2 regions of the Micromonospora sp. HUAS YX12 genome follow, and region 2 is predicted to be linked to the other one. Evidence: predicted binding sites of a transcription regulator. Region 2 holds the regulator's gene; the other holds the start of a gene.

Region 1 (14,549 bases), 610 kb from region 2:
GCGGTGTCCGCCACCCGGTGCCGGTTGCTCCGGCCGGGGGCGGAGAGCAGCAGCAGCGCCTTCGCGACCGCGCTCGTCAGGTCGTGGTCGGCGTTCTGGATCAGTCCGCGCGCCCCGGCGCTGATGGTGGCCGCCGCCGACTCCGACTCCTCGGCGCCGAGCAGCAGAACCGCTGCCTGCGGGGCGCGAGCGAGCACCCGCCGGACGAAGCCGGCGCTGTCCGGGCGGGTCAGGGCGGTGTCGGCGAGCACCACGTCCACCGGACGCTCGGCGAGCCGCAACATCACCTCCGGATCGGAGACGGCCGTCCGGACGACGCCGGACAGCCCGAGCCGCGCCGCCGCGGAGGTCAGATGCTGGGCCGCCAATGGTGTCCGAACGCACACAAGAACACTACGCACGGTGGTCTCCTCTCCGACTCAGAGCAGACCATGCGGAGGTGAGGCCGGGAGGGGGTTCCGGTCAATCATCCGAACTTTTCCGACAGATGGGGCATATGCCGCCGAGTGTCCGAGGTTTTCGATCACAGATGTGTGAGGCGCGGACCGCTCGGGTACCGAGGGGTTCATCCGGAACCGGCATCCCGCGCGGACCGCCGCCCGGTAGCTGGCCACGAACATTCTCCGCGGTGCCGCGCGGGAGGAGGGGTGCTGATGTCGAACGTACGTAGGCTGCCTGGACCGATCGACGAGCTCTGGGACTGGCAGCGGCTCGGAGCCTGCCGTGGCCGCGACAGCGCGCAGTTCTTCCACCCGGACGGCGAGCGCGGCTCCTCCCGGCTGCGCCGCGAGACCGGCGCCAAGTCGGTCTGCCGCGCCTGCCCGGTACGCGCCGAGTGCGCCGCGCACGCGCTCTCCGTCCGCGAGCCGTACGGCGTCTGGGGCGGCTTCAGCGAGTCCGAGCGGCTGCGGCTGCTCGCGCTCGGCTGGGAGGACCTGGCCGACCGCCGGCAGACCCGGGTGGACATCGCCCGGCTGGAGGCGCGCCTCGGCCGGCCGCACAACACCGCCGTGCCGGACCAGCGCAAGGTCGCCTGACCGGTTTCACGACCCCCGACGCCGCGCCCCGGACCCCCGGGGCGCGGCGTCGTCTCGTGGGGCCCGTTCTACAAATCAGGACACCCGTAGATCTTGGAAGCTCTGCGCCCCTATGGGGGCCTTTTCGTACCAAGATCTCTTTCGCGAGCGGCAGGTGATCAACCGGCGGTGACTCTTACGGTGTGCCATCCGGTCGCGCCGTCGGGGGCGACCGGGGCGGGTTGTTCCGTCTGGGTCTCGCCCGTCGTGTCGGTCGCCCGGACCTGGAGCGTGTGCTCGCCCGGCGTCGCGTCCCACCGCCAGGACCACTGCACCCAGGTGTCAGCCGACACCGCAGGCGCCAAGGTCGCCTCCTGCCAGGGGCCGCCGTCGACGCGTACCTCGACGCGGCGGATGCCGCGATGCTGCGCCCACGCCACACCGGCCACCGTCACCGGGCCGGCGGCCGGGCGGCTGCGGGGCCGGGGCGTGTCGATCCGGGACTGCGTCTTGATCGGGCCCTGCGCGGACCAGCCGCGCGGCACCCAGTACGCGTCGAAGTCGGCGAAGCTGGTCAGCTCCAGCTCGGTGAGCCACTTGCAGGCCGACACGTACCCGTAGAGGCCGGGCACCACCATCCGCACCGGGAAGCCGTGTTCGATCGGCAGCGGCTCGCCGTTCATGCCGACCGCGAGCAGCGCGTCCCGCCCGTCGCGCAGCACCGAGGTGGGCGTACCGCAGGTCCAGCCGTCCACCGCGCGGCCGACCACCTGGTCCGCGCCGTCGGCCGGGCCGGCCTCGTCGAGCAGTTCCCTGATCGGTACGCCGAGCCAGCGCGCGTTGCCGATCAGGTCGCCGCCCACCTCGTTGGAGACGCAGGCGAGCGTCACGTACCGCTCGACCATCGGGCGGGCCAGCAGGTCGTCGAAGCTCAGCTCGATCGGGTTGCGCACCCGGCCGTGGATGCGCAGCCGCCAGGTGGCCGGGTCGACCTGCGGCACCACGAGCGCCGTGTCGATCCGGTAGAACTCCCGGTTCGGCGTGACGTACGGCGCGAGCCGGGGCAGCGACAGGTCGGCTCCGGCCGGCACCTGCGGGGCGGGCGCGGCCGGGGCGGGCAGCGTCACCGCCTCCCGGGCCGCTGACACGCCGCGACGGCCGGCCAGCCAGTGCCCGCCCAGCCCGGCCACCGCCGCCGCGCCGGTCAGCAGCCCGGCGCCCCGCAGGAACCGCCGCCGGGACTCCGCGTCGTCGTCGTGCCGGACCGGCTCCCAGCCGCCGGGGGTCTCCCCCTCGCGGGCGAGCGCGGCGACCGCCGGGGGCGGGGCGGACGGCTGCGTGGCGCGAGGTGCCCGATCGCCGCCCGCCGGGTCGGCCACGACGCGCTCGGCCGGATCGGTCCCGGCCCGCTGCCGGCGTCCCGGATCGGCGCTCAGCGGTCCGGCCACGAAGGTCCAGAGGGTCAGCGCGCCGAGTCCGCCGCCGACCAGGGAGGGCAGCGCGTCGAACGCGTTCGCACCGGACCGGGTCAGGGCGGCGGCGACGCCGAGCACCGTGAACGCGGCGACGCCGGCCAGGCCGATCACCAGCCGCCGGGCCGCCGCCAGGCCGAGCAGCGCCCCGAACGCGGCCAGCAGCAGCGCGGTCCCGACCAGCAGGGCGATCTTGTCGTACGTGCCGAAGACGTCGATGGCGAACTGCTTGAGCGGCTCGGGGACCAGGTCGACGACGAGTCCGCCGACGGCGACGAGCGGAGCGGACCGGGGACCGGTCAGGACCGCCACGGGTTCGGCGGTGCCGAGTGCCACCACGGCGGCGACGACACCGGCCGTCGCCGCGCGGCGGCGGGAGAGGGTGCTCACGGCGTCCAGTCTGGTCGACCCGCCGGGCCGGCTGCCAATGTCGTCAGCGTTCCGTAAGCAGATACGCGTCAGGGCACACCACCGGGTCGGCGGTGTGCCCTGACGTCGGGCGTACTCCTCGGGTCAGAAGCCCGGGCCGTGCTGGTGGCCGTGACCGTGCGAGTGGCCGTGGCCACCGGCGGCGGCCGGCTCCGGCTCGGCCGGCTTCTCCACCACGAGGCTCTCGGTGGTGAGCAGCAGGCCGGCGATCGAGGCGGCGTTGCTGACCGCGTTGCGGGTCACCTTCACCGGGTCGATGATGCCGGACTTGGCCAGGTCGACGTACTCGCCGGTGGCGGCGTCGAGGCCGTGGCCCCAGTCCCGGCCGACGACCTTCTGCACCACCACGTAGCCGTCGTGACCGGCGTTCTGGGCGATCCAGCGCAGCGGCTCGACGAGCGACTTGCGCACGATCGAGACGCCGACCTTCTCGTCACCGGTGAAGCCCAGGTCGTCGTCGAGCGCCGGCAGGATCTGGGCCAGGGCGGCGCCGCCACCCGGGACCGTGCCCTCCTCGACCGCGGCCTTGGTCGCGGCGATGGCGTCCTCGATGCGGTGCTTGCGCTCCTTCATCTCGACCTCGGTGGCCGCGCCGACCTTGATCACGGCGATGCCGCCGGAGAGCTTCGCCAGCCGCTCGGCCAGCTTCTCCCGGTCCCACTCGGAGTCGGAGGCCTCGATCTCCTTGCGGATCTGCGCGACCCGGTCGGCGACCTCGGAGGCCTGCCCGCCACCGTCGACGATCGTGGTGTTCTCCTTGTCGACCACGACGCGGCGGGCGGTGCCCAGCACCTCCAGGCCGACCTGGTCGAGCTTGTAGCCGAGCTCCGGGGCGACCAGCTCGGCGCCGGTCAGGATCGCCATGTCCTGGAGCATCGCCTTGCGGCGGTCGCCGAAGCCGGGGGCCTTGACCGCGCAGACCTTGACGGTCTTGCGGAGCGCGTTGACCACGAGCGTGGACAGGGCCTGGCCCTCGACGTCCTCGGCCACGATGAGCAGCGGCTTGTTGTTCTGGAGAACCTTCTCCAGCAGCGGCAGCAGCTCCTCGATCGCCGAGATCTTCTGGGTGGTGATCAGGATGTACGGGTCCTCCAGGACCGCCTCCTGCGCCTCCAGGTCGGTGACGAAGTTCGGCGAGATGAAGCCCTTGTCGAACTGGAGACCCTCGGTCACCTCCAGCTCGGTGGTGAGCGCGGAGCCCTCCTCGACGGTGATGACGCCGTCGCGGCCGACCTTCTCCATCGCCTCGGCGATCAGCTCGCCGATGGCGGCGTCCTGCGCGGAGACGGTCGCGACGTGCGCGATCGACTCCTTGCCGGCGACCTCGACGGCCTTGCCGAGCAGCGCCTCGGAGACCTTGGCGGCCGCCGCGTCGATGCCGCGCTTGAGGCCGGTCGGGTTGGCGCCGGCGGCCACGTTGCGCAGGCCCTCCCGGACCATCGCCTGGGCCAGCACGGTGGCGGTGGTGGTCCCGTCGCCGGCGACGTCGTTGGTCTTGGTCGCCACCTCCTTGACCAGCTGCGCGCCGAGGTTCTCGTACGGGTTGGTGAGCTCGATCTCCTTGGCGATGGTCACGCCGTCGTTGGTGATCGTGGGCACACCGAACTTCTTGTCCAGGACGACGTTGCGCCCGCGCGGGCCGAGGGTGACCTTGACCGCGTCCGCGAGGGCGTTGACACCGTGCTCGAGCAGGTGCCGGGCGTCGTCCGAGAAGCTGAGGATCTTCGCCATCAGTATCCCTTCGAAGCGACGTTGCCCCGGCCCGGCGAGCCGGACCGGGGCAACGACACTGATCGGTTGCTTACTTCTCGATGACCGCGAGGACGTCACGGGCGGAGAGCACCAGGTACTCCTCGCCGGCGTACTTGACCTCGGTGCCGCCGTACTTCGAGTAGAGGACGGTGTCGCCGACCTTCACGTCGATCGGCACGCGGTTGCCCTTGTCGTCGATCCGGCCCGGGCCGACAGCGAGGACGGTGCCCTCCTGCGGCTTCTCCTTGGCGGTGTCGGGGATCACGATGCCCGAGGCGGTGGTGGTCTCGGCCTCGTTCGCCTGGACCACGATGCGGTCCTCGAGCGGCTTGATCGCAACCTTGGTCGCGGTAGTCACGGGCATACCCTCCCGGGTACTTGGTGTCGTTGCCGGCCGGCATGCCGACCAGCGTCAATCTGCCACATGCCACCGGGCGGGGCCGTCGTCGCGGGTGCCGGTCCGCCTGGCGCTCAACCCCCGGGCACGAGGCTCGGGTGTTGGCACCCTCAGGGTGAGAGTGCTAATCGCAGGTTATTCCTCGGCTAGCACTCCGTCAAGGAGAGTGCCAACGCGTCGCCCTCCGTGTCGCGCCGGAACCGGGCCGGGAGAATGAGCGCGTGGATCTCGACCAGCTCGCCGCGCTGCGTACCCCCGAGGGGTCGGCGGCGCTCGCCGCGGCCGGGCGGGTGGCCGGCGGCGACCCGCTGGCGGCGGCCGCCGCGCTGCGCTCGGCCGGCATCCCCGGCGGGCTCGCGGCGGCGGCGCTCACCCAGGCGGAGCTGCGCCGCCGGGCGGCCGGCAAGTTCGGCGCGGCGGCGGCCGGGATGTTCCTCACCCGGGCCGGGCTGGAGCAGGCCACCCGCCGCGCGGTCGCCGACCGGCGCGCGGCACGGCTGCGCGCCGCGGGCGTGACCACGCTGGCCGACCTGGGGTGCGGCCTGGGAGCCGACGCGCTCGCCGCGGCCCGCGCCGGCATCCGGGTGTACGCGGTGGAGGCCGACCCGGTGACCGCCGCGATGGCCGCCGCGAACGCCGGGGCGGCCGGGCTCGCCGGTCTGGTGACGGTCGAGCACGGTGACGCCACGGCGTTCGACGTGACCGGGGTCGACGCGGTGTTCTGCGATCCGGCGCGGCGGCGGGCGGGCACCGGGCGGCGCGTCTTCGACCCGAACGCCTACTCGCCGCCGTGGGACTTCGTCACCGGCCTGGCCGCGCGGGTGCCGCGCACCGTCGTCAAGGTGGCGCCCGGGCTGGACCACGCGCTGATCCCGGCCGGCGCCGAGGCGGAGTGGGTGAGCGTGGACGGCGATCTGGTCGAGGCCGCGCTGTGGTGCGGCGAGCTGGCCGAGATCCCGCGCCGCGCCACGGTGCTGCGGGAGCGCGACGACGCGGTATCGCTCCTCACCGGCACGGGCGCACAGGAGGCGCCGGTGGGACCGGTCCGGCGGTTCCTCTACGACCCGGATCCGGCGGTGGTACGCGCGCACCTGGTCGCCGAACTGGCCACCGACCTCGACGCCACGCTCGCCGACCCGTCGATCGCCTACCTGTACGCCGACGAGGCCCGGCCCACCCCGTTCGCCCGCTGCCTGGAGATCACCGACGTGCTGCCGTTCTCGCTGAAGCGGCTGCGCGCCCTGCTGCGGGAGCGGCGGGTCGGCCGGGTCGAGATCCGCAAGCGCGGGTCGGCGCTGGAACCGGAGAAGCTGCGCCGCGACCTGCGGCTGTCCGGCGACGAGGCGGCCGGTCTGGCGCTGACCCGGGTCGCCGGCGATCCCACGGTGCTCGTCTGCCGGCCGGTTCCGGCCGGCGGTTGACCCCGGCTCACGTCTCCGGCTCGCGGTGTCGCGGCGCGCGGGTTAGCTTGAGCCCGTGGCGGGCCCTGGCACTCCGGCGATCGCGTTGCTGAGCAAGCGGAAGATCGCCCACAGCACCCACACCTACGACGTCTCGCCGGACGCGCCGAACTACGGCGCGCTCGTCGCGACCGCGCTCGGGGTGGCGCCGGAGCGCGTGTTCAAGTCGCTCGTCACCGAGGTCGACGGCGGGCTGACGGTGGCCGTGGTGCCGGTGACGGGCGAGCTGGACCTGAAGGCGCTCGCCGCCGCGGCCGGCGGCAAGCGGGCCACGATGGCCGACCGGCCGACTGCCGAGCGGGCGACCGGATACGTGCGCGGCGGCATCAGCCCGCTCGGGCAGCGCAAGCGGCTACCGACTGTCATCGACGCCTCCGCGCTGGCGCACCCGACGGTGTACGTCTCGGCGGGTCGCCGGGGGTTGCAGGTGCAGCTCGCGCCGACGGATCTGGTGGCGCTCACCGGGGCGACGACGGCAGCGATCGCCGCCGCCTGAGCGGGTTCGTGACGGCGCCGGTGGGAGCGTTCCCGGAACACGTTCTCCGGGCGGTGTCCTGCGGGTGACAACCGCGTTGCTGAATTGTTACCGCCGCCAACAAAACTTCTGACCTCGGCAGTCTTGCGGGGCACGGGAGGCGGGGAATACGTTGCCGGACACAACAAAACATCACCACTCCCCCACCTCCGAAAGGACCCTGCACATGCGCAAGGGCTTCCTCACCTTCGCGGCCGTCGGTCTCCTCGCGACCGGCAGCATGGCCGCCTGCGGCGACAACGGCGGTTCGTCCGACGAGGCCGGCGGCTCCAACGCCAAGAAGCCGAAGATCGGCGTGATCCTGCCGGACAGCAAGTCCTCCGCCCGCTGGGAGGGCGCGGACCGCAAGTACCTGGAGGCGGCGTTCAAGGCCGCCGGCGTCGACTACACGATCCAGAACGCCCAGGGCGACAAGTCCGCCTTCTCCACCATCGCCGACGGCATGCTGACCAGCGGCGTCACCGCCCTCATGATCGTCAACCTGGACTCCGGCACCGGCAAGGCCGTGCTGGAGAAGGCCAAGTCGCAGGGCGTAGCCACGATCGACTACGACCGGCTGACGCTGGGCGGCTCGGCCCAGTACTACGTCAGTTTCGACAACGAGGCGGTCGGCAAACTCCAGGGCGAGGGACTGAGCAAGTGCCTCACCGACAAGGGCGCGCAGAAGCCGAAGATCGCCTACCTGAACGGCTCCCAGACCGACAACAACGCCACACTGTTCAAGAACGGCTACGACTCGATCCTGAAGCCGAAGTTCGACGCGGGTGAGTACACGAAGGGCCCGGACCAGAACGTCCCGGACTGGGACAACGCGCAGGCCGGCGTGATCTTCGAGCAGATGCTCACCCAGGAGAAGGGCAAGATCGACGGCGTGCTGGCCGCCAACGACGGTCTGGGCAACGCGGCCATCTCGGTGCTGAAGAAGAACCAGCTCAACGGCAAGGTGCCGGTGACCGGTCAGGACGCCACTGTCCAGGGTCTGCAGAACATCCTCGCCGGTGACCAGTGCATGACGGTCTACAAGGCGGTCAAGAAGGAGGCGGACGCCGCCGCCGAGCTGGCCATCGCGCTCGCCAAGGGTGAGCGGAAGGACACCGGCCAGACGGTCAAGGACCCGGAGGGCGGCCGGGACGTGCCGTCGGTGCTGCTGGAGCCCAAGGCCATCTACAAGGACAACGTCAAGGACGTGGTGGCTGACGGCTACGTCACTAAGGAAGAGCTCTGCACCGGTGCCTTCGCGAAGCTCTGCACCGACGCCGGCGTGAGCTGACCCACCCGCCTCAGGCGGCGCCGCCCGGCACGGGTTCTCCGTGCCGGGCGGCGCCCGCGCCGGACGGGATCCGAGACCTCCCTCCGCCCAAAGGAGAACCCCGTGTCCGCAACCCCCCTGCTGGAGCTACGCGGGATCGACAAGAGCTTCGGTCCCGTCCAGGTGCTGCGTGACGTCGCCTTCGCCGCGCACCCCGGCGAGGTGACCGCACTCGTCGGCGACAACGGCGCCGGCAAGTCGACCCTGGTCAAGTGCATCAGCGGCATCCACCCCACCGACGCCGGCGAGTTCCTCTTCGACGGCAAGCCGGTGAGCATCAACAGCCCGCGCGACGCCGCCGCACTCGGCATCGAGGTCGTCTACCAGGACCTGGCGCTCTGCGACAACCTCGACATCGTGCAGAACATGTTCCTCGGCCGGGAGAAGCGCAGCGGCATCGTGCTCGACGAGCCGACCATGGAGCAGATGGCCGCCGAGACGCTCGCCGGCCTCAGCGTGCGCACCGTGAAGTCGCTGCGCCAGCACGTGGCCAGCCTCTCCGGCGGCCAGCGGCAGACAGTCGCCATCGCCAAGGCCGTGCTCTGGAACAGCAGGCTCGTCATCCTGGACGAGCCGACCGCCGCGCTCGGCGTCGCGCAGACCGCCCAGGTGCTGGAGCTGGTGCGCCGGCTGGCCGACAACGGCTTGGCCGTGGTGCTCATCTCGCACAACATGAACGACGTCTTCGCCGTCTCCGACCGGATCGCCGCGCTCTACCTCGGCCAGATGGTGGCCCAGGTCAAGACCAGCGATATCACCCACTCGCATGTGGTCGAGCTGATCACCGCGGGCCGTTCCGGCAACCTCGGGCTCGCCACCGAGTCCGGCAACGGCACCGAATCCGCCGACACAACCTCGGGAGCGCTCCGATGACCGCCACCGCCGTAAAGAAGGAAGGACCGGCCGCCGTCACGCCCGCAAACACCGTTGGCGCCCACGTCCGCAACTACCTCGCCCGGGTGCGCGGCGGCGACCTGGGCGCTCTGCCCGCGGTCATCGGCCTCGTCGTGCTCTGCGTGGTGTTCACCATCGTGCGCCCGGTCTTCTTCTCCGCGGGGAACTTCGCCAACCTCTTCACCCAGGGCGCCGCAGTCACCGTGATCGCCATGGGGCTGATCTTCGTGCTCCTGCTCGGCGAGATCGACCTCTCCGCCGGCTTCGCCAGCGGCGTCTGCGCCGGAATCCTGGCGAACGTGGTCAGCGTTCTCGGCTACCCGTGGTACGTCGCCGTCCTCGCGGCCCTGGTCACCGGTGTGCTGATCGGTCTGATCCTCGGATTCCTGGTTGCGAAGGTGGGCATCCCGTCGTTCGTGGTGACCCTTGCCGGCTTCCTCGCGTTCCAGGGCGTGGTGCTGCTGCTCATGAAGGAGGGCAGCAACATCTCGATCAGCGACGACGTGATCGTCGGCATCGAGAACGGCCGCATCGCGCCGGCCATCGGCTGGCTGCTGGCCGCCGTCGCGATCCTCGGCTACGCCGTCGCCCAGCTACTGCGCCACCGCAACCGGCTCTCCCGGGGTCTGGTGACCGAACCGGCAGCCGTGATGGGCGCCCGGATCGGCGGGCTGGCGCTACTGATCGTGCTCGCGGTCTACGTGCTCAACCAGGAGCGCAGCATCAACCCGTTGATCACGTCGAACAAGGGCATGCCGGTGGTCGTACCGATCGTCGCGCTTCTGCTGGTGTTCTGGACGTTCGTGCTCAACCGTACGGCCTACGGCCGTCACCTCTACGCAGTCGGCGGCAACGCCGAGGCGGCGCGACGGGCCGGCATCAACGTGGACCGGCTCAAGATCTCGGCCTTCGTGATCTGCTCGGGCATGGCAGCTGTCGGCGGAATCATCGCCGCCAGCCGGGACCGGTCCGTGGATCCCAACACCGGTGGTAGCAACGTGCTCCTCTACGCAGTCGGCGCCGCCGTCATCGGCGGCACCAGCCTCTTCGGGGGCAAAGGCCGCATGATCAACGCGGTGCTGGGCGGCGCGGTGGTGGCTGTCATTATCAACGGTATGGGACTGCTCGACCTCAGCTCCGGGCTGAAGTTCATCTTCACCGGATTGGTGCTGCTCCTCGCCGCCGGCGTCGACGCGCTTTCCCGGCGACGTTCTGCCGCGACCGGTACCCGCTGATCCCGGTTATCGACACGATGGCAGTGGCAATGCGCGCGGGCCCCAGTCAGGACGAGATTCGTCGGCAGAACCTGGGCGCATTGCTCCGCTATGTACACGTCCACGGCGCCACCACCCGGGCCGAGCTGACCACCGCGCTCGGCCTCAACCGCAGCACCATCGGCGCGCTGACCGCGGACCTGGCCGGCGCCGGTCTGGTCAGCGAGGGGACGCCGAAGGAGACCGGCCGGGCCGGACGACCGTCACTCGTCGTCCGGCCCGAGTCGGAGCGGGTCTACGCGTACGCGTACAGCGTCGAGGTGGACCGGCTGCGGGCCGCGCGGGTCGGGCTCGGCGGTGAGGTGCTCGACCGCCGGGAGATGGACCGGCCGCGCAACCTGGTCGCCGGGGAGGCCGCTCCGCTGCTCGCCGGCGCGGTCAAGGAGATGCACCAGTCGGTGCCGACGGACGCGATCTGCGTGGGCGCCGGGCTGGCGGTCTGCGGCATGGTCCGCCGGGAGGACGGGCTGGTCCGGCTCAGCCCGACCACCGGCTGGGTGGACGAGCCGATCGGTGCCGCGCTCGCCGTCGAGCTGGGGATAGACGTACCGATCACGGTGGGCAACGTGGCCGACGTCGCCGCGTACGCCGAGCACGCCCGGGGCGCGGCGGTCGGCTGCGACAACGTCATCTACCTCTACGGCGACGTCGGCGTGGGCGCGGGCATCATCGCCGGGGGCCGGCGGCTGAGAGGGCACGGCGGCTACGGCGGCGAGGTCGGCCACATGGTGGTGGTCCGCGACGGGGTGCGCTGCGACTGCGGCCGGCGCGGCTGCTGGGAGACCGAGATCGGCGAGCACGGGCTGCTGCGCGCCGCCGGCCGGTCCGAGGCGCGTGGCCGGGACGCCCTGCTCGCCGTCTTCGACGCCGCCGACCGCGGTGACGCCCGCGCCCAGATCGCAGTAAGGCAGGCCGGCGACTGGCTCGGTTTCGGCGTCGCGAACCTGGTGAACATCTTCAACCCGGAGATGGTCATCTTCGGCGGCACCATGCGTGACCTCTACCTGGCCTCCGCGGCGCAGGTACGCAGCCGGCTCAACTCGAACGGGCTGCCCGCGTGCCTGGAGCACGTGCGGCTGCGTACCCCGAAGCTCGGTGACGACGCGGCGCTGATCGGCGCCGCGGAGCTGGCGTTCGAACGACTCCTCGCCGACCCGCTTTATGCCGCGCAATGATGGGCGGACGGGAAACTATTCCCGCCCGCCCATCAAACAGACTCAATCAACTTAGCCACACTGAATCTGGTAAACATTCCAGCGTTCGCTATTGACAATCTTCTTCCACATGCTCGTGACTTCCCCACGACGGTCCCACACCTCATACAAGCCCGTCACCTCTTCAAGCATCCAGACTTTACACCCCCTGTAAATGCGAACCGCGTCGGTGTCGTAGTACTTGGGGTAGCTGGCCGTCGTTTTTCCGGGCGGCAACTCGAAGTCGGCGGGCCATTTGGTACTCGAACCCACATAGTCCACGCAGTCGGTCAGCGTATCCTGGTAGCGGGGAGTCGAACTACTGTAGCACCAATTGTTGGTCACTCGTACGTTCATGCTACTGGTGTTCCTTACAACGCCGCCGCAGTACGCCGTGCTGCAGGTCCCCATTGTCGTAACATCCCCGTCGGGAGTCTTAGCTGAAGCAGTTGCAGGAACCCCCGCTAAGGGACGTCTCGTAACTCGATGAAGGCGTTGCCCGGCACCGGAATGGCGGTCAGCCCGCGAGGGCGATGTTGTGCAGGTTGGCGATGCCGGAAGCGGCATCGGCCAATGTACGGGCGGCGCGGCGGTAGTCACGCAGGATCTTCCAGCACTTCATCCTGGCCAGGGCGTGTTCGACCTGCGCCCGGACGGTGCGGTGCTGGGCATTGAGGTCTTCCTTCCAGGCCGGTAGCTCGCTGCCGTCGGCGGGCTTGCGGTACGGGATGATCACCTCGGGGTTGCCGCGGTAGGCGCCGTCGGCCATGACCGGCCGCCCGGCGAGTTTCTGGTCGATGCCTGAGGTGCGGTAGACGATCGTGTCGTTGCGGTTGCCGGGCTGTGGGTCGCCGACGGCGATGACCAGGCGGGTGCTGGCGTCGATGGCGACCTGCAGGTTGGTCGAGTAGCGGTAGTTCTTGCTCGGCGCGGCCAGGCGGTGGTCCCGGGTGGGCACGAGGGTGCCGTCGACGATGGCGATCTGGTCGACGGGCCGCCGCCGCACCGGGGCCAGGGCTAGCAGGGGGGCGAGGGTGTCGATGACCCGGTGCGCGGCCGAGTGTGAGACCCCGAACAGCGGGCCGATCTGCCGCATGGTCAGATTGGTGCGCCAGTAGGTGGCCACCAGCAGCACCCGATCGGCGAGGTCGAGGGCCCACTGCCGGCCCGGCCGCCCATCGGCGATCGTGTCCCCGCCACGTTCGGCGACCAGGCGGACCAGCTTGCGGAACTGGGCGGGCTGCAGTCCGGTGAACGGGAAGATCCACTCCGGACGGGCTGAGGTGATCACCTGCACCATGGCATCTTCGGTGATCGTCCTCAAAGGATGGCCACCGGGTTACGAGACATCCCTTAGTCCCACAAACACAACAGCACCAAGGCCGACGGCCAGCATTCTTCGGAACATCTTCACAAGCGCCTCCTTATATCGACATCCGACACGCTAACAGGGCGCCATAGAAACATCAAGGTTCATTGACAGTGCACGGAGGCCGGATCCTTACCCATTGGATAGGCGTGCGGTCCTGCGCGGCCTCGGCCGGCTGCATCGTCACGCTCAAGACACCGAACCTGCCGCATGATGAACCGAATGGCGCCCGTGCCCGTATCAGAGTCAGGGGAGGCCGCAGCCGGCTGCACCGCCGCAACGTTGGGTACCGGACCGAGGAGGCACCGCAACCATGGCATCGCTGGAATCCGCACGCCGCAAGCTGGCGCACCGGGTGGTACTGCTGCTCGCCGCGCTGGGCGCGGGGATCGGCGTCGTTCCCGGGACGGCGCAGGCCGCGCCCAACCCCGGCGTGCAGATGAACGCCGCCGACATGACGCTGCTCAACGGCGTACGGCTGGCCGGGCTGTGGGAGATGCCGGCCGGGCAGATGGCGGCCGAGAAGGGCCAGTCCGCCCGGGTACGCGAGGTCGGCGCGGAGATCGCCAAGCAGCACGCGGAGCTGGACCAGCTGGTGGTCGAGGCGGCCAACAAGCTCGGCGCCATTCTGCCGACGGATCCGACGGCCGAGCAGCAGGGGTGGCTGACCGAGATGCGGAACGCCACCGGCGCCCGGTTCGACCAGATCTTCGTCACCCGGCTGCGGGTCGCCCACGGCAAGATCTTCCCGGTGATCGGCGCGGTCCGGGCCAGCACCCGCGACCCGATCGTGCGCAAGCTGGCCGAGGACGCCAACACGTTCGTCAACGACCACATGACCATGCTGGAGAGCACCGGGCTGGTGCGCTGGCAGCAGTTGCCGCCGGCCGCGCTGCCGCCCGCGCAGAGCGACTCGCTCGTCGCCGCCGCCCAGGCCAACGTGGGCAGCGGTGGCGGGCTCCAGGTCGGCACCGGGGTGGTGTGGGCGGTGTTCCTGATCGCACTCGGCACCGGCGGGTACGCGACCTGGCGGCTGACCCGCCGTTCGTGACCCGGCCGTCGAACGGGCCCCGGCATGTCGCCGGGGCCCGTCTCGCGTCCTCAGCCGTGCCAGGAACGCCACAGCGCGGCGTACGAGCCACCGGCCGCGACCAGCTCGTCGTGTGATCCCAGCTCGGTGATCCGGCCGTCGGCGACCACCGCCACGCGGTCCGCGTCGTGCGCGGAGAAGAGCCGGTGCGCGATCGCGATGACGGTACGGCCCTGAAGCACCGCCGCCAGCGACCGTTCCAGGGCCCGGGCCGCCCGCGGGTCGATCAGCGAGGTGGCCTCGTCCAGCACCAGCGTGTGCGGGTCGGCGAGCACCAGCCGGGCCAGCGCGAGCTGCTGCGCCTGCGCCGGGGTGAGCGGGTGGCCGCCCGCGCCGACCGTCGTGCCGAGCCCGTCCGG
Region 2 (14,549 bases):
AGTCCGGCGGTGTGCGACAGCAGCCGGCGTACGGTCGCGTCGCCGTGCGCGGGCAGGTCGAGGTGCCGCCCGATCGGGTCGTCCAGGTCGAGCAGGCCGTCGTCGCGGCACTGCATGACGAGCGCCGCGGTGAAGGTCTTGGTGACCGAGCCGATCCGGAACACCGTCTCCGGCCCGAGCGGGGTGTCGTTGCCGGTGTCGCCCACGGTGCAGGTCCAGAGCGGCCGGTCGGCCCGGTGCAGGGCGGCCGACACCGCCGGGATCCGCCCGGTGGCCTGGGCCTGGCGCACCATCCGGTCGAGCCGGCCGGAGACGTCGGTCATCGGCAGAGCATCGGGCCGAGCGGCGCGCCGCCGAGCAGGTGGGCGTGCGCGTGGAAGACCTCCTGGCCGCCGTACGGGCCGGTGTTGAACATCAGCCGGAACCCGTCCACGGTCAGGCCCTCCTCCTCCGCGACCACGGCGGCGGTCTGGAGCACCTCGCCGGCCAGCTCGGGCGCGTCCTGGGCCAGCGTGGCCACGTCCGCGTAGTGCTCCTTCGGGATCACCAGCACGTGGGTGGGCGCCTTCGGGTCGATGTCCCGGAAGGCCAGGGTGGTGGCGGTCTCGCGGACGATGGTGGCCGGGATCTCCCCGGCGACGATCCGGCAGAACAGGCAGTCCATCGCAGCAGTGTAAGGAAGGGCCCCTTCTTAACGCCTCCGGTAGGGGAAGGGCCCCTTCCTAACACCTCCGCCCGGTGCGGCAGGATGGCCGCCATGTCGGGACGGGCGGTGCTGGTGACGGGGGCCTCGCGGGGCATCGGACGGGCGGTGGCGCGGGCGTTCGCCGCCGGTGGCGACCGGGTGGCGGTCCACCACCGGGACTCGGCCGACCTGGCCGAGCGGCTGCGCGCCGAACTGCCCGGCGACGGACATGTGGTGGTACGCGCCGACCTGGCCGACGCCGACGCGGTACGCGCCATGGTGGACGAGGCGGCCCAGCGGCTCGGCGGCCTCGACGTGCTGGTGAACAACGCGGGTGTCTTCGGGCCGGCCGATCCCCCGCACCCGGTCTTCGAGAGCAGCTACGAGCAGTGGCGGACGCGGTGGCGGGAGGTACTCGACATCAACCTGGTCGGCGCGGCGAACGCCGCCTGGTGCGCGGCTCAGCACATGCGCGACCGCGGGGGCCGGATCGTGAACGTCTCGTCCCGAGGCGCGTTCCGGGGTGAGCCGGCCAACCCGGCGTACGGGGCCAGCAAGGCCGGGATGAACGCGATGGCCCAGTCGCTGGCGGTGGCGCTGGCGCCGTACGGCATCGGGGTGGCCTGCGTGGCGCCCGGCTTCGTCGAGACCGACATGACGAACGAGCACCTGAAGAGCGAACGGGGCGAGGCGGTACGCGCCCAGTCCCCGTTCCACCGGGTGGCCCGGCCGGAGGAGATCGCGGCGGCGGTCCACTGGCTGGCGAGCCCCGAGGCCGAGTGGGCGTCCGGCACCATCATCGACCTCAACGGCGCCTCCTACCTCCGCTCCTGACCCTTCCCGCCGCCGCCCTCACCCCCGCGATCTTGCACTTTCGGCCCTGGCAAAACGCTGCAAAAGAGACGCAATGCGAGCCGAAAGTGCAAGATCGGCGCGCGCATGGGCGAGGCGCGCAAGGGCGAGGGCGCGGGCGGGCGGGCGGGTTACCAGTGGGACAGGCGGGTGGCCAGGACTGTCAGGGCTGCCACGCCTGCCGTGGACGTGCGCAGGACGGACGGGCCCAGGCGGACCGTACGCGCTCCCGCGTCGGCGAACGCGGCCAGCTCGTGATCGGCGATGCCGCCCTCCGGGCCCACCACCAGGACGATCTCCCCGGCGGCCGGCAGGTCGACGGTGGTCAGCCGGTCCCGTGCCCCCTCGTGCAGCACGAACGCGCCGGCCGCGCCGGCGATCCGGCGGGCCACCGAGGCGGTGGACTCGTCCGGCGCGCCGGCCACCACCGGCAGCCACGGGCGGCGGGCCTGCTTGGCCGCCTCCCGGGCGGTGGCCACCCACTTCTGCCGGGCCCGGTCACCCCGCTCGCCGCGCCACTGCGCCACCGAGCGGGACGCCGCCCAGGGCACGATCTCGTCCACGCCGACCTCGGTCATCGCCTGCACGGCGAGTTCACCCCGGTCGCCCTTGGCGATGCCCTGCACCACGACCAGCCGGGGCACCGGCGCGTCCGCGTACCCCCGGCCGGTGACCCGCAGGTCGAGCGTGCCGCGGCCGACGGCGGTGACCACCGCGGCGGCGGTGCCGCCCCGGCCGTCGGCGAGCACCAGCTCCTCGCCGACGCGCAGCCGCTGCACGGTGGCCGCGTGGTGGCCCTCCGGGCCGTCGAGCGTCAGCGTGTCACCGGTGGGCAGCGCCTCGACCAGGAACAGCGGCGCCGACACCTCAGGCGTGCCCGTTGAAGGCGTCGCGCATCCGGGAGAAGAAGCCGCCCTGCTTGGTCAGCTCGGCGACCTCCTCGCCGCGGGTCTTGGCGAAGTCGCGCAGCATCCGCTCCTGGTCGGCGTCCAGCTTGGTCGGGGTACGCACGTCCAGGTGCACGTAGAGGTCGCCCCGGCCGGTGCCGCGCAGGTGCGGTACGCCCCGGGCCCGCAGCCGCAGCGTGCTGCCGGGCTGGGTGCCGGGCTTGACGTCGACCGTCTCCTCGCTGTCCAGCGTCTTGATGGTCAGCCGGGTGCCGAGCGCGGCGGCGGTCATCGGCACCGTCACCCGGCAGTGCAGGTCGTCGCCCTTGCGGGAGTAGACGTCGTGCGGCCGCTCGTGGATCTCGACGTAAAGGTCGCCGGCGGTGCCACCACCGGGGCCGACCTCGCCCTGCTGGGCCAGGCGGATCCGCATGCCGTCCTCGACCCCGGCCGGGATCTTGACGGTCAGCGAGCGGCGGGTGCGCACCCGGCCGTCACCGGCGCAGGTCGGGCAGGGGTGCGGGATGGTGGTGCCGTAGCCCTGGCAGACGGTGCACGGCCGGGCGGAGACCACCTGACCGAGGAAGGTCCGCTGCACCGACTGCACCTCGCCCCGGCCGCCGCACGCCTCGCAGGTGGCCAGGTGGGTGCCGGCGGCGGTGCCGGCGCCGGAGCAGGTGGTACAGAGCACGGCGGTGTCGACGGTGATCGGCGCCTCGACGCCGAACGCGGTCTCGTTGAGGTCCAGTTCCAGGCGCAGGATCGCGTCCGCGCCGGGGCGGGTACGCGGACGCGGGCCCCGGCTGCCGCCCGCGGCGCCGCCGAAGAACGCGTCCATGATGTCCTGGAAGCCGACGAACGGACCGGCGCCGCCCGGGCCGCCGGGACCGCCCATGCCACCGCCGCCCGGGGCGAGCGGGTCGCCGCCCAGGTCGACGATCTGCCGCTTCCGGTCGTCCGAGAGGACCTCGTACGCGGCGTTGATGTCCTTGAACTTCTCCTGGGCCTCCGGGTCCGGATTGACGTCCGGGTGGAACTGCCGCGCCAGCTTGCGGTAGGCACGCTTGATCTCGTCGTCGGAGGCGTCCCGGCTCACACCGAGAATGCCGTAGTAGTCCCTGGCCACTGCGTTAGGTGTCCTCATGTTCGTCTCGCGTCGCTCCGGTCGTCGGCCGGAACCGGCCGTCGGCCCTGACTGGTCAGTTCTGGGCCAGCAGTTCGCCCACGTAGCGTGCCACGGCCCTCACCATGGCGATATTGCCGGGGTAGTCCATCCGGGTCGGCCCGAGCACGCCGAGTCCGCCGACGATCGTGCTGCCCGGTCCGTAGCCGGTGCTGACCACCGAGGCGGCCCGCAGGTTGTCGAATTCGTTCTCGTCGCCGATGAGCACCCGGGTGGTGCTCGGCTCGGTCTCGCCGATCAGCTTGAGCAGCACGACCTCTTCTTCGAGCGCCTCGAGGATGGGCCGCAGCGAACCCTGGAAGTCGAGCAGGCCACCGCGGGTGAGGTTGGCCTGCCCGGCCAGCGCGAGGCGCTCCTCGTGCCGTTCCACGAGCGTCTCCAGCAGCACGGTGGAGAGCGTGGTCATGGCCGGGCGCAGATGCGGCGCGGACTCCTCGACGAGCGCCTGCACCAGCGGCGGCGTCTCGGCGAGCTGGCTGCCGACGAGCTTCTCGTTCACCAGCCGGCGCAGGTCGGTCACGTCGTCGGCGGGCACCGGGGCGGGCAGCTCGACCAGCCGCTGTTCGACCCGGCCGGTGTCGGCGATCATGACGACCATCAGCCGGGTGGTGGAGATCGGAACCAGCTCCAGGTGGCGCACCTTGGAGCGGGCCAGGCTGGGGTACTGCACCACGGCGACCTGCCGGGTGAGCTGGGCGAGCAGCCGGACGGTGCGGTGCACCACGTCGTCCAGGTCGACGGCGCCGACCAGGAAGCGCTCGATCGCCCGGCGCTCGGCCGGGCTGAGCGGCTTGACCCGGGAGAGCCGGTCGACGAAGAGACGGTAGCCACGGTCGGTGGGCACCCGGCCGGCGCTGGTGTGCGGCTGCCGGATGTAGCCCTCCTCCTCCAGCACCGCCATGTCGTTGCGCACCGTGGCCGGCGAGACGCCGAGCTGGTGCCGCTCGACCAGGGCCTTGCTGCCGACCGGCTCCTGCGTGGCGACGTAGTCCTCGACGATCGCGCGCAGCACGGCGAGTTTGCGGTCGTCGAGACCCATTCCCCACCTCCTGACGCACCTCGGTCGAGCCGGCGCGCGGCATCCGCCGGGCGGCTGGCACTCGACTGTAGCGAGTGCCAGTCTACGTCGGCACCCCCGCCGACGCGATGATCGCCCGACGGACCTGCGGTGCGGCCCGCCACACGGCGCGGCCCACCAGGGCCGAACAGCCGGTCATCGTCGGTCTGTGTCGCTCTGGTGCGGGTTGACCGGTGCACCTACCGTGGCGACCATGACTGAACCTCCTCGCCCTCCCGGGGCAGGGGACTCCGGCCCCCAGCCCGACCCGTCGGCGCCCTACGGTTCGCCGGCCGGCGAACCACCCACCGCTCCACTGTCCGGCGCGCCGGGCGCGGGCGGCTATCCCCCGCCCGGTGACTATCCGCCCCCGGGTGGCTACCCGCCTCCGGGCGGTCAACCTCCGCCGGGCGGCTACCCGCCCCCGGGTGGCTACCCCCCGCCGGGCGGCACGCCGGGCTACGGCGCCGGCTACCCCGCCGGTGGCGGGTACGGCCCGGCCGGATACGCCAACAACGACGAGAAGACCTGGGCGCTCGTCGCGCACTTCGGTGGCGCCGCCGGTGTCATCGTCGGCGGCGGTCTGCTCGGCTGGGTCGCGCCGCTGATCGCGCTGATGACCCGGGGTCAGCAGTCCCCGACGGTCCGCGCGCACGCGGTCGCGGCGCTGAACTTCCAGATCACCTGGGCCATCGCCGGCGTGCTCGCCTGGGTGATCACGATCATCAGCTGCGGGATTTTGTTCTTCGTCCCGATGCTGGTCTGGCTGGTGCCACTGATCTTCGGGATCATCGGCGGGGTCAAGGCCAACGACGGCGTGCTCTACCGCTACCCGATGAGCTACAGCTTCACCAAGTGACGCCTCCGGCCGGCCGAGGGGGCGGCCGGCCGGGCCCGGTCACGGCAGCAGGTCGCGTACCACCGCGTCGGCCAGCAGCCGGCCGCGCAGCGTCAGCACCACCAGCCCCCGCGCGTACGCCCCGGCGTCGAGCAGCCCGGCGTCCCGGGCCCGCTCGGCGCCCGCCCGGCCGGGCTCGTCCAGCACGTCCAGCGGCAGGCCGGAGGCGAGCCGCACCCGCAGCATCACGTCCTCCATGTGCTGCTCGTCCGCGGTGAGCTGTTCCCTGGCCAGCGCGGGCGAGGCGTCCTCGGCCAGCCGCTCCGCGTACGCGCTCGGGTGCTTGACGTTCCACCAGCGCACGCCGCCGACGTGGCTGTGCGCTCCCGGGCCCAGGCCCCACCAGTCGGCGCCGGTCCAGTAGAGCAGGTTGTGCCGGCACCGGGCCGCCGCCGAGCGGGCCCAGTTCGACACCTCGTACCAGGAGAATCCGGCCTCGCCGAGCGCGGCCTCCGCGGCGAGGTAGCGGTCCGCCGCCACGTCGTCGGAGGGGTACGGCAGCTCGCCCCGGCGCATCCGCGCGGCCAGCCGGGTGCCGTCCTCCACGATCAGGGCGTACGCGCTGACGTGATCCACGCCCGCGTCGACCACCTGGGCCAGCGAGGCGGCGAAGTCCTCGGCCGTCTCGCCCGGCGTGCCGTAGATCAGGTCCAGGTTCACGTGCTCGAACCCGGCGTCGCGCGCCTCCAGCGCGGCGGCGGTGGCCCGGCCCGCGCTGTGGCGCCGGTCGAGCACCGCCAGCACGCCGGGTGCGGCGGACTGCATGCCCAGCGAGATCCGGTTGTATCCGGCCGCCCGCAGCGTCTTGAGCGACTCCGGGCTGACCGACTCGGGGTTGGCCTCGGTGGTCACCTCGGCGTCGGCGGCCAGCCCCCAGACGCGGTCGATGCCGTCGAGGATCCGGGCCAGGTCGTCGGCGGGCAGCAGGGTGGGCGTGCCGCCGCCGACGAACACGGTGTCCACCCGGGGCGGCGGCGAGTCGCCCAGCACCCGGGCGGCCAGCGCCAGCTCGGCCAGCACGGAGTCGGCGTACGTCTCCCGGCTCGCCCCGCCGCCCAGCTCGGAAGCGGTGTACGTGTTGAAGTCGCAGTAACCGCACCGGCTGGCGCAGAACGGCACGTGGACGTACACGCCGAAGCCGCGCGCGCCGACGGCGCGAGTGGCGGTGGCGGGCAGCGATCCGTCGCGCGGGACGGGTTCGCCTTCTGGAAGGACGCCGGGCATGGCCACTAGTGTGCCCGGCATGACCTCTCCGGACGCTCTCGTGCGGGTCGCCACGGCCCGTGGGGTGACCACCCTCACCCTGGACAGCCCGCACAACCGCAACGCGCTCTCCACGCCCCTGATGACCGAGCTGCTGGCCGGGCTGGCCGACGCGGTCGCCGACGACGCGGTACGCGCGATCGTGCTCGACCACACCGGCCCGGTCTTCTGCTCCGGCGCCGACCTGAAGGAGACGGCCGCCGCGTACGCCACCGGGACGGTGCCCGCCGGGATGCTCGGCGACGTGCTCGTCGCGGTACGGGAGAGCCCGAAGCCGGTGGTGGCGAAGGTGGCCGGGCCGGCCCGGGCCGGTGGGCTGGGCCTGATCGCCGCCGCCGACCTGGCGGTCTGCGCGCAGGAGGCGACGTTCGCGTTCACCGAGGTGCGGATCGGGGTGATCCCGGCGGTGATCTCGGCGACCGTGCTGCCCCGGCTGAGCCAGCGGGCGGCCGCCGAGCTGTACCTGACCGGCGACACGTTCGACGGCCGCCGCGCCGCCGAGATCGGCCTGGTCACCGCCGCGGTGCCGGCCGACGAGCTGGACGCCGCCGTCGAGCGCTACTGCGCCTCGCTGGTCAAGGGCGCCCCGGGGGCGCTGGCCGGGGCGAAGGACCTGCTGCGCCGGCCCGCCGGCCCCGACCTGCGGGCCGAGATCGCCGAGTTGGCCGCACTGTCGACCGGGTACTTCCTCTCCGACGAGGGGCGCGAGGGCGTGATGGCGTTCCGGGAGAAGCGTCCCGCCGCCTGGGTGCCCGCCGGAGACTGAGGTACGCGGCGGGCCCCGCGTGAGCCACTCCGGCCGGCGCGGGCCCCGCCGGTCGGCCGGGAGCCGCCGTGGCGGGTGGGACGTACGCTTGTCGGACTGTCGGGACAGGGGGTGCGGGTGCGGACGCGAGCGGCGATCGTGGCATCTGGGGTGGCGGTGTGCGTACTGGCACTGCTCGCGGTCTACGTCGTGACCAAGCAGTTCGGCGGGCACCTGCGGCTACCGCTGGCCAGCCGGACCTGCACGGTGCAGGCGGACGGCGAGGTGGTGCTCGGCGCCGACCAGATGGCGAACGCGGCCACCATCGCGGCGATCGGGATGCAGCGCCGGATGCCCGAGCGGGCGGTGGTGGTGGCGCTGGCGACCGCGTACCAGGAGTCGCACCTGCGCAACATCGCCCACGGCGACCGCGACTCGCTCGGCCTGTTCCAGCAGCGCCCGAGCCAGGGCTGGGGCACCCCGGAGGAGATCCAGGACCCGCGGTACGCGGCGAACAAGTTCTACGCCGCGCTGAAGAAGGTCAAGGGCTGGGAGCGGATGCGGATCACCGACGCCGCCCAGCGGGTGCAGCGGTCGGCGTTCCCCGAGGCGTACCAGAAGTGGGCGGACGAGTCGGAGGTCCTCACCCGCGCGTTGCTCGGCCACGCCACAGGCGCGGTGGCCTGCACCGTCGGTTCGCCGCCGACGATGCGCGGCCCGGCCGCCGCCAGTGCCGTGCTGGAGAGCCTGTCGCTGGACTGGGGGCTGCCCCGGCTGGCCACGGCGACGGACCTGACCGCGCTCACCGTGCCGGCCGGCGACGACCGCAACGGCTGGCGGTACGCGCACTGGCTCGTCTCGCATGCCGACGACCACGGCGTGAAGAAGGTCCGCTTCGGCAACCTGGAGTGGACCGCCGAGCAGGGCTCCTGGGCCCGGGTGAAGGGCGATCCGGCCACCGAGGTGCGCGCCGAGGTGTTCGCCGCGGCCTGACCGGCGCCGGATCGCCCCGAAGTCAGCCCTTCACCGCTCCCGCCACCAGGCCGGAGACCATCCGGCGCTGCACCAGCAGGAAGAAGACGATCACCGGCAGGGTGAACAGCGTGGACGCGGCCATCACCGAGCCCCAGGCGGTGTCGTCCCGGCCGAAGAAGAACGTCATCGCGACCGGCAGCGTGTACTTCTGCTGGTCGTTGATGAAGGTCAGCGCGAAGATCAGCTCGTTCCACGCGGTGATGAACGAGAAGATGCTGGTGGCGACCAGGCCGGGCGCGACGAGCGGGAACAGCACCTTGCGGAACGTCTGGGCCCGGCTGGCGCCGTCGATGGCGGCGGCCTCCTCCAGTTCCTTGGGCACCGCGGCCACGAAGCCGCGCAGCATCCAGACCGCGAACGGCAGCGAGAAGCCGAGGTACGTGAGGATCAGGCTGGGCAGCGTGTTGTAGAGGCCGAGCCGCTGGATCATCAGGAACAGCGGGATGACCAGCGCCTCCAGCGGGATCATCTGCACCACCAGCAGCATGATCAGGAACGTGGTGCGCAGCTTGAACCGGAACCGGGCCACGGCGGTCGCGGCGAGCAGCGCGACCAGCCCGCTCAGCAGCACGGTCGCCAGCGCGACGAGCGCGCTGTTGAGAAAGAAGTCGCCGAACGTGACGCCCGGGATCAGGTTGCCGGTGAGGATCTCCCGGTAGTGCTCCAGCGTCGGCTCCGCCGGCACCGGCCGGGGGGTGGACGAGAAGATCTCCCGGTTGGGCTTCAGCGAGGTCGCCACCATCCAGTAGACCGGGAACGCGGCGAAGAGCGCGACCAGCAGGCCCGCGCCGTTGAGGGCGATCTTCTTCATCATTCGTCCTCCTGCCGCAGCACCATGCGGACGTACAGGGCGGTCACCACGAGCAGGATCACGGTGAGGATGACCGCGATGGCCGAGCCGAGGCCGTACTTGGGCGGTGGCGAGAACGCCTCCGCGTACGAGTAGATCGACAGCATGAACGTCGACCGGTCCTGGGTGCCGCCGGCCAGCACGAACTGCTGGGTGAAGACCTTGAAGTCCCAGATCGTGGAGAGCACCACGAGGATGCCGAAGACCGGCCGCAGGACCGGGAACGTGACCGACCAGAAGACCTTCCACGGCCCGGCGCCGTCGACCCGGGCCGCCTCCTGCAACTCCGTCGGCACGCTCTTGAGCCCGGCCAGCACGCTCACCGCGATGAACGGGAACGAGTGCCAGACCACCACGAGCGTCAGGATGGCGAAGAACAGCAGCGGGTCGTTGAACCAGCCGTACCCGGTCCAGTCGCTGCGCCCGAACAGGGCCGTGGAGAGCCCGTCCGGGAGCTTGTTGAACAGCCAGGTGACCAGGCCGCTGGTGTCGTCGAAGATCCACTTCCAGACGATCGTGCCGGTCAGCGCCGGGGTGGCCCAGGCGAGCATCACGCAGCTCGCCACGAAGGTGGCCATCTTCTTGCCCAGGCGGTTGAGCAGCAGCCCGACCAGGGTGCCGAGGATCATCGTGAGCGCCACGTTGGCGACCGCGAACAGCACGGTGTTGCGCAGCACCGTACGGAAGAACGGGTCGCCGAGGATCTGCGCGTAGTTGGCCAGGCCGACCCACGGCCACTCGCGGTCGCCGCGCAACTGCCGGACGCTGTCCAGCTTGTGGAAGGACATCCACACGACCTGGCCCAGCGGCCAGAGCAGCAGCACGGCGATGATCGCCAGGCAGGGCAGGAGGAGCAGGTACGGAAGGTGGTCCACCCGGCGGCGCCGCCGCCGCGCGGGGGTCTCCCGCGCGGCGGCCTCGCCGGTGGCCTCGGTCAGCGTGGTCACTTGGCGTTGAGGATGCTTTCCATTTCGGTGGCCGCGTCGGCGGTTGCCTTCTCGACCGTCTTCTGGCCCTTGATGACCGAGCTGTTCATCGCCTGGGTCACCGTCTTGGTGCGGCTGACCTCGACCCACTTCGGGGTCAGCGGGGTCAGCTTGGTGTTCTGGATGGCGGTGGCGAACGCGGCCATCACCTTGTCGTTCGCGTAGTCGCCGCTGCTGACCAGGTCCTGGTAGACCGGGAAGAAGCCGAGGCTGCTGGCGAACTCCTTGTCCTTCTGCTTGCTCAGCAGCACGGTCATGTAGTCCCAGGCCAGCGCCTGCCGCTCGCTGTCCTTCCAGATGGCGATGTCCGAGCCGCCGGCGAACGCCGGGGCCGGCTTGCCGTCCGGGCCGGGGATCGGGAACGTGCCCCACACCTTCTCGATGTCGGGGTTGTCCTTCTTCATCGCGCCGCCCTGCCAGCTACCGGCGAACGCCATGGCGGCCTTGCCGGTGGCGAACTGGGTGCGGGCGTCGACCTCGTTCCACCCGGCGGCGGCCGGCGGGGCCACCTTGTGCACGGTCACCAGGTCGGTCCAGAACTTGACCGCCTTCTGCGCCTCGGGGGTGTTGTAGCCGGACTTCCAGCTGTCGCCCTCCTTGGTGGCGATCTCCGCGCCGGCACCCCAGAGGAAGGAGTAGAACGGCAGCTCGGAGTTGCCGGGCAGGGCGATGCCGTAGGTGCCGGGCTTCTTGGCCTGCACGGCCTTCGCCGCGGCGACCATCTCGTCCCAGTTCGTCGGCGGCTTCACGCCCGCCTCGGCGAACCAGTCGGTGCGGTAGTAGACGGCGCGCACGCCGGCGTACCACGGCACGCCGTACTGCTTGCCGTCGAGCTGGGCGTTGCGGACCAGGTCGGGCAGGATGTCCTTGCCCTCGGACCAGCCGTTGAACTTGTCCGAGACGTCGGCCAGGGCCTCCTGCGCGGCCCAGCCCTGGGTCTCGGTGTTGCCCAGCTCGGTGACGTCCGGGCCCTCACCACCTGCGAGCGCGGCCTGGAACTTCTTCGGCGCCTCGAGCCAGGGGATGTACTGCACCACGACGTCGGTCTCGGGGTGCTTCTTCTTGAACTCCGCCTCGACGCTGTCGAGGAACGTGGTCTGGGCGTCGCCGCCCTCACCCATCATCCACACCGTGAGCTTGCTGTTGTCGGCGGCCTTGTCGTCGCCGGAGCCACCGCACGCGGTCAGCACCAACGCGGCCGACGCCACGATGGCGGTGACCGGAGCCAGCCGCTTCCACCTGTTCACGCCATATCTCCCTCAGGGCCGTTTGGCACTAACCTTCTCCGCCGCACCTTAGTAGGAAAATTTCCTTTACAACAGGGGGTGTTCGTGACGGAGGGCACAGGCGACCGTATCGCAGCCGGAGGCCCGGCCGACATCGATGCCGTCCGGGCAGTTCAGGGCCCACGTACGCCGACGGGCGCCCGGCCGGTGAGGCCGGGCGCCCGTCGAGGCGGGTGGTGCGGGGTCAGTAGCGCGAGACGCCGCGGCGACGGCCGACACCGGCTACCAGAGCCACGCCGATCGCGGCGAAGAGCACCTGCAGCATCAGCTCGCGCCAGTCGATACCGGCGGTCTCGGCGAAGCCGGAGGCCCGGGCCACGATCGTGCCCAGAAGCGCGGCGCCGACGCCGATCAGCATGTGCAGCCACATCGGCATGTTCTGCCGGCCCGGCACGACCAGCCGGCCCAGCGCGCCGACGATCAGACCAACGACCAGCGCCGTGATGATGCCCCAAACGGTGAGCTCCATGGTCGCCCTCCTCCTTAAGATCCGGTCACACGTTTTTGTGTGGTTACTGTCGTGATCGCTAAGTTCCCGACCGCCCGGAAATCCAAACCGACCCCGATGACGAATTGTTCAGGCGTACCCTGAACTGCTGTTTCTCCCCGAAACCCGGCGCGGCGGGCCGACCGGGCGCACCGGCAGGGGTCAATGCGCCGAAACGCCGACGGGCGCCCGGCCGATACGGCCGGACGCCCGTCGAGGCGCGTGGTGCGTCGATCAGTAACGCGAGACGCTGCGGCGGCGGCCGACGCCGGCCACCAGGGCCACACCGATGGCGGCGAGCACGACCTGCACGGCCAGCTCGGCCCAGTCGATGCCGGCGGTCTGCGTGGCGATGCCGAGCGCCCGGGCCAGGACGGTGCCCAGCAGCGCCGCGCCGACACCGATCACCATGTGCAGCCACATCGGCATGTTCTGCCGGCCCGGCACGACCAGCCGGCCCAGCGCGCCGACGATCAGGCCCACGACGAGCGCGGTGACGATGCCCCAGACGGTGAACTCCACGGTCGGTCCTCCTAAAGCGATTTCGCACGTTCTGTGCGGTTGCTGTCGTGCCCGCTAAGTGCCCGACGCATCGAAAACCGAAACCGGCGGCATCGACCGCCGCTCCCCCGTCCGGGACGAACCCACAGGTCGGAGCGCTGCCGGAGGCTGAAAATTTCCTGGGTACGCGAACCGGCCGGCGCCCTGAAGACGAGGACGCCGGCCGGTTCGTACAGCCTGACTGTTACTTCTTGCCGGCGGGCTTGCCGTCGCCGGAGTCGGACGACAGCGCCGCGATGAACGCCTCCTGGGGGACCTCCACCCGGCCCACCATCTTCATCCGCTTCTTGCCCTCCTTCTGCTTCTCCAGCAGCTTGCGCTTACGGCTGATGTCACCGCCGTAGCACTTGGCGAGCACGTCCTTGCGGATCGCGCGGATGGTCTCCCGGGCGATCACCCGGCTGCCGATGGCCGCCTGGATCGGCACCTCGAACTGCTGGCGCGGGATCAGCGAGCGCAGCTTCGCCGCGATCGTCGTCCCGTACGTGTACGCCTTGTCCTTGTGCACGATCGCGCTGAACGCGTCGACCGGCTCGCCGTGCAGCAGGATGTCGACCTTCACCAGGTCGGACGCCTGCTCGCCGGAGGGCTCGTAGTCGAGCGAGGCGTAACCCTTGGTGCGGCTCTTGAGCTGGTCGAAGAAGTCGAAAATGATCTCGGCCAGCGGCAGCGTGTAACGCAGCTCCACCCGGTCGGCGGAGAGGTAGTCCATGCCGAGCAGGCTGCCCCGGCGGCCCTGGCACAGCTCCATCACCGCGCCGACGTAGTCGTTCGGGGTCAGCACCGTGGCCCGCACGGTCGGCTCGTACACCTCGGCGATCTTGCCGGTCGGGTACTCGCTCGGGTTGGTGACCACGATCTCCTCGCCGTCCTCCTGGATCGCCCGGTAGACCACGTTCGGGGCGGTGGAGATCAGGTCGAGGTTGAACTCCCGCTCCAGCCGCTCCCGGATGATCTCCAGGTGCAGCAGGCCGAGGAAGCCGCAGCGGAAGCCGAAGCCCAGCGCGCCGGAGGTCTCCGGCTCGTAGACCAGCGCCGCGTCGTTGAGCTTGAGCTTGTCCAGCGCCTCGCGCAGGTTCGGGTAGTCCGAGCCGTCGATCGGGTAGAGACCCGAGTAGACCATCGGCTTCGGATCCTTGTAGCCGCCGAGCGCCTCCTTGGCCGGGTTGTTGTTGATGGTGACGGTGTCACCCACCCGGGACTGGCGCACGTCCTTCACGCCGGTGATCAGGTAACCCACCTCGCCGACGCCGAGCGCGTCGGCCTTCACCATCTCCGGCGAGATGACGCCGATCTCCAGCAGCTCGTGGACCGCGCCGGTGGACATCATCTTGATCCGGTCCCGGGCCGAGATCCGGCCGTCGATCACCCGGACGTACGTGACCACGCCCCGGTAGACGTCGTACACCGAGTCGAAGATCATCGCGCGGGCCGGAGCCTCGGCGTCGCCGACCGGCGGCACGAACTGCCGGACGATCTCGTCCAGGAGGTAGGGCACGCCCTCGCCGGTCTTGCCGGAGACCCTGATGCAGTCCGCCGGGTCGCCGCCGATCAGGTGGGCCAGCTCCTCGGCGTACTTCTCCGGCTGGGCGGCCGGCAGGTCGATCTTGTTGAGCACCGGGATGATGTGCAGGTCGTTCTCGAGCGCCAGGTAGAGGTTGGCGAGCGTCTGCGCCTCGATGCCCTGCGCGGCGTCGACGAGCAGGATCGCGCCCTCGCAGGCGGCGAGCGAACGGGACACCTCGTAGGTGAAGTCCACGTGACCCGGAGTGTC

What was found. The regulator HrcA, encoded in region 2, represses chaperone genes, less so after heat shock. The targets are predictions, from matches to a motif close to GGTTNGCACNCTCNNNNNGAGNGTGCNAACC.
Region 1: a site for HrcA is predicted at 5,166-5,196, ahead of groES (co-chaperone GroES). Genes of this name have one in related genera too.

The regions. Positions count from the first base shown of each region.
Region 1 covers NZ_CP157974.1:2,475,654-2,490,202, reverse strand. Annotated here, with positions in the region: gene ABIH81_RS12205 (response regulator transcription factor) at 1-401, opposite strand, end outside; gene ABIH81_RS12200 (WhiB family transcriptional regulator) at 654-1,037, shown strand; gene ABIH81_RS12195 (sulfite oxidase) at 1,196-2,878, opposite strand; gene groL (chaperonin GroEL) at 3,002-4,648, opposite strand; gene groES (co-chaperone GroES) at 4,719-5,033, opposite strand; gene ABIH81_RS12180 (methyltransferase domain-containing protein) at 5,288-6,487, shown strand; gene ybaK (Cys-tRNA(Pro) deacylase) at 6,543-7,022, shown strand; gene ABIH81_RS12170 (substrate-binding domain-containing protein) at 7,228-8,331, shown strand; gene ABIH81_RS12165 (ATP-binding cassette domain-containing protein) at 8,434-9,243, shown strand; gene ABIH81_RS12160 (ABC transporter permease) at 9,240-10,499, shown strand; gene ABIH81_RS12155 (ROK family protein) at 10,529-11,713, shown strand; gene ABIH81_RS12150 (hypothetical protein) at 11,765-12,088, opposite strand; gene ABIH81_RS12145 (transposase family protein) at 12,249-13,028, opposite strand; gene ABIH81_RS12140 (DUF4142 domain-containing protein) at 13,414-14,151, shown strand; gene ABIH81_RS12135 (ABC transporter ATP-binding protein) at 14,202-14,549, opposite strand, start outside.
Region 2 covers NZ_CP157974.1:3,084,496-3,099,044, reverse strand. Annotated here, with positions in the region: gene ABIH81_RS15090 (serine hydrolase domain-containing protein) at 1-323, opposite strand, end outside; gene ABIH81_RS15085 (histidine triad nucleotide-binding protein) at 320-664, opposite strand; gene ABIH81_RS15080 (SDR family oxidoreductase) at 758-1,519, shown strand; gene ABIH81_RS15075 (16S rRNA (uracil(1498)-N(3))-methyltransferase) at 1,669-2,403, opposite strand; gene dnaJ (molecular chaperone DnaJ) at 2,405-3,550, opposite strand; gene hrcA (heat-inducible transcriptional repressor HrcA) at 3,624-4,646, opposite strand; gene ABIH81_RS15060 (DUF4870 domain-containing protein) at 4,879-5,523, shown strand; gene hemW (radical SAM family heme chaperone HemW) at 5,563-6,786, opposite strand; gene ABIH81_RS15050 (enoyl-CoA hydratase-related protein) at 6,806-7,591, shown strand; gene ABIH81_RS15045 (hypothetical protein) at 7,703-8,563, shown strand; gene ABIH81_RS15040 (carbohydrate ABC transporter permease) at 8,586-9,419, opposite strand; gene ABIH81_RS15035 (sugar ABC transporter permease) at 9,416-10,402, opposite strand; gene ABIH81_RS15030 (sugar ABC transporter substrate-binding protein) at 10,399-11,688, opposite strand; gene ABIH81_RS15025 (transglycosylase) at 11,912-12,196, opposite strand; gene ABIH81_RS15020 (GlsB/YeaQ/YmgE family stress response membrane protein) at 12,449-12,736, opposite strand; gene lepA (translation elongation factor 4) at 12,960-14,549, opposite strand, start outside.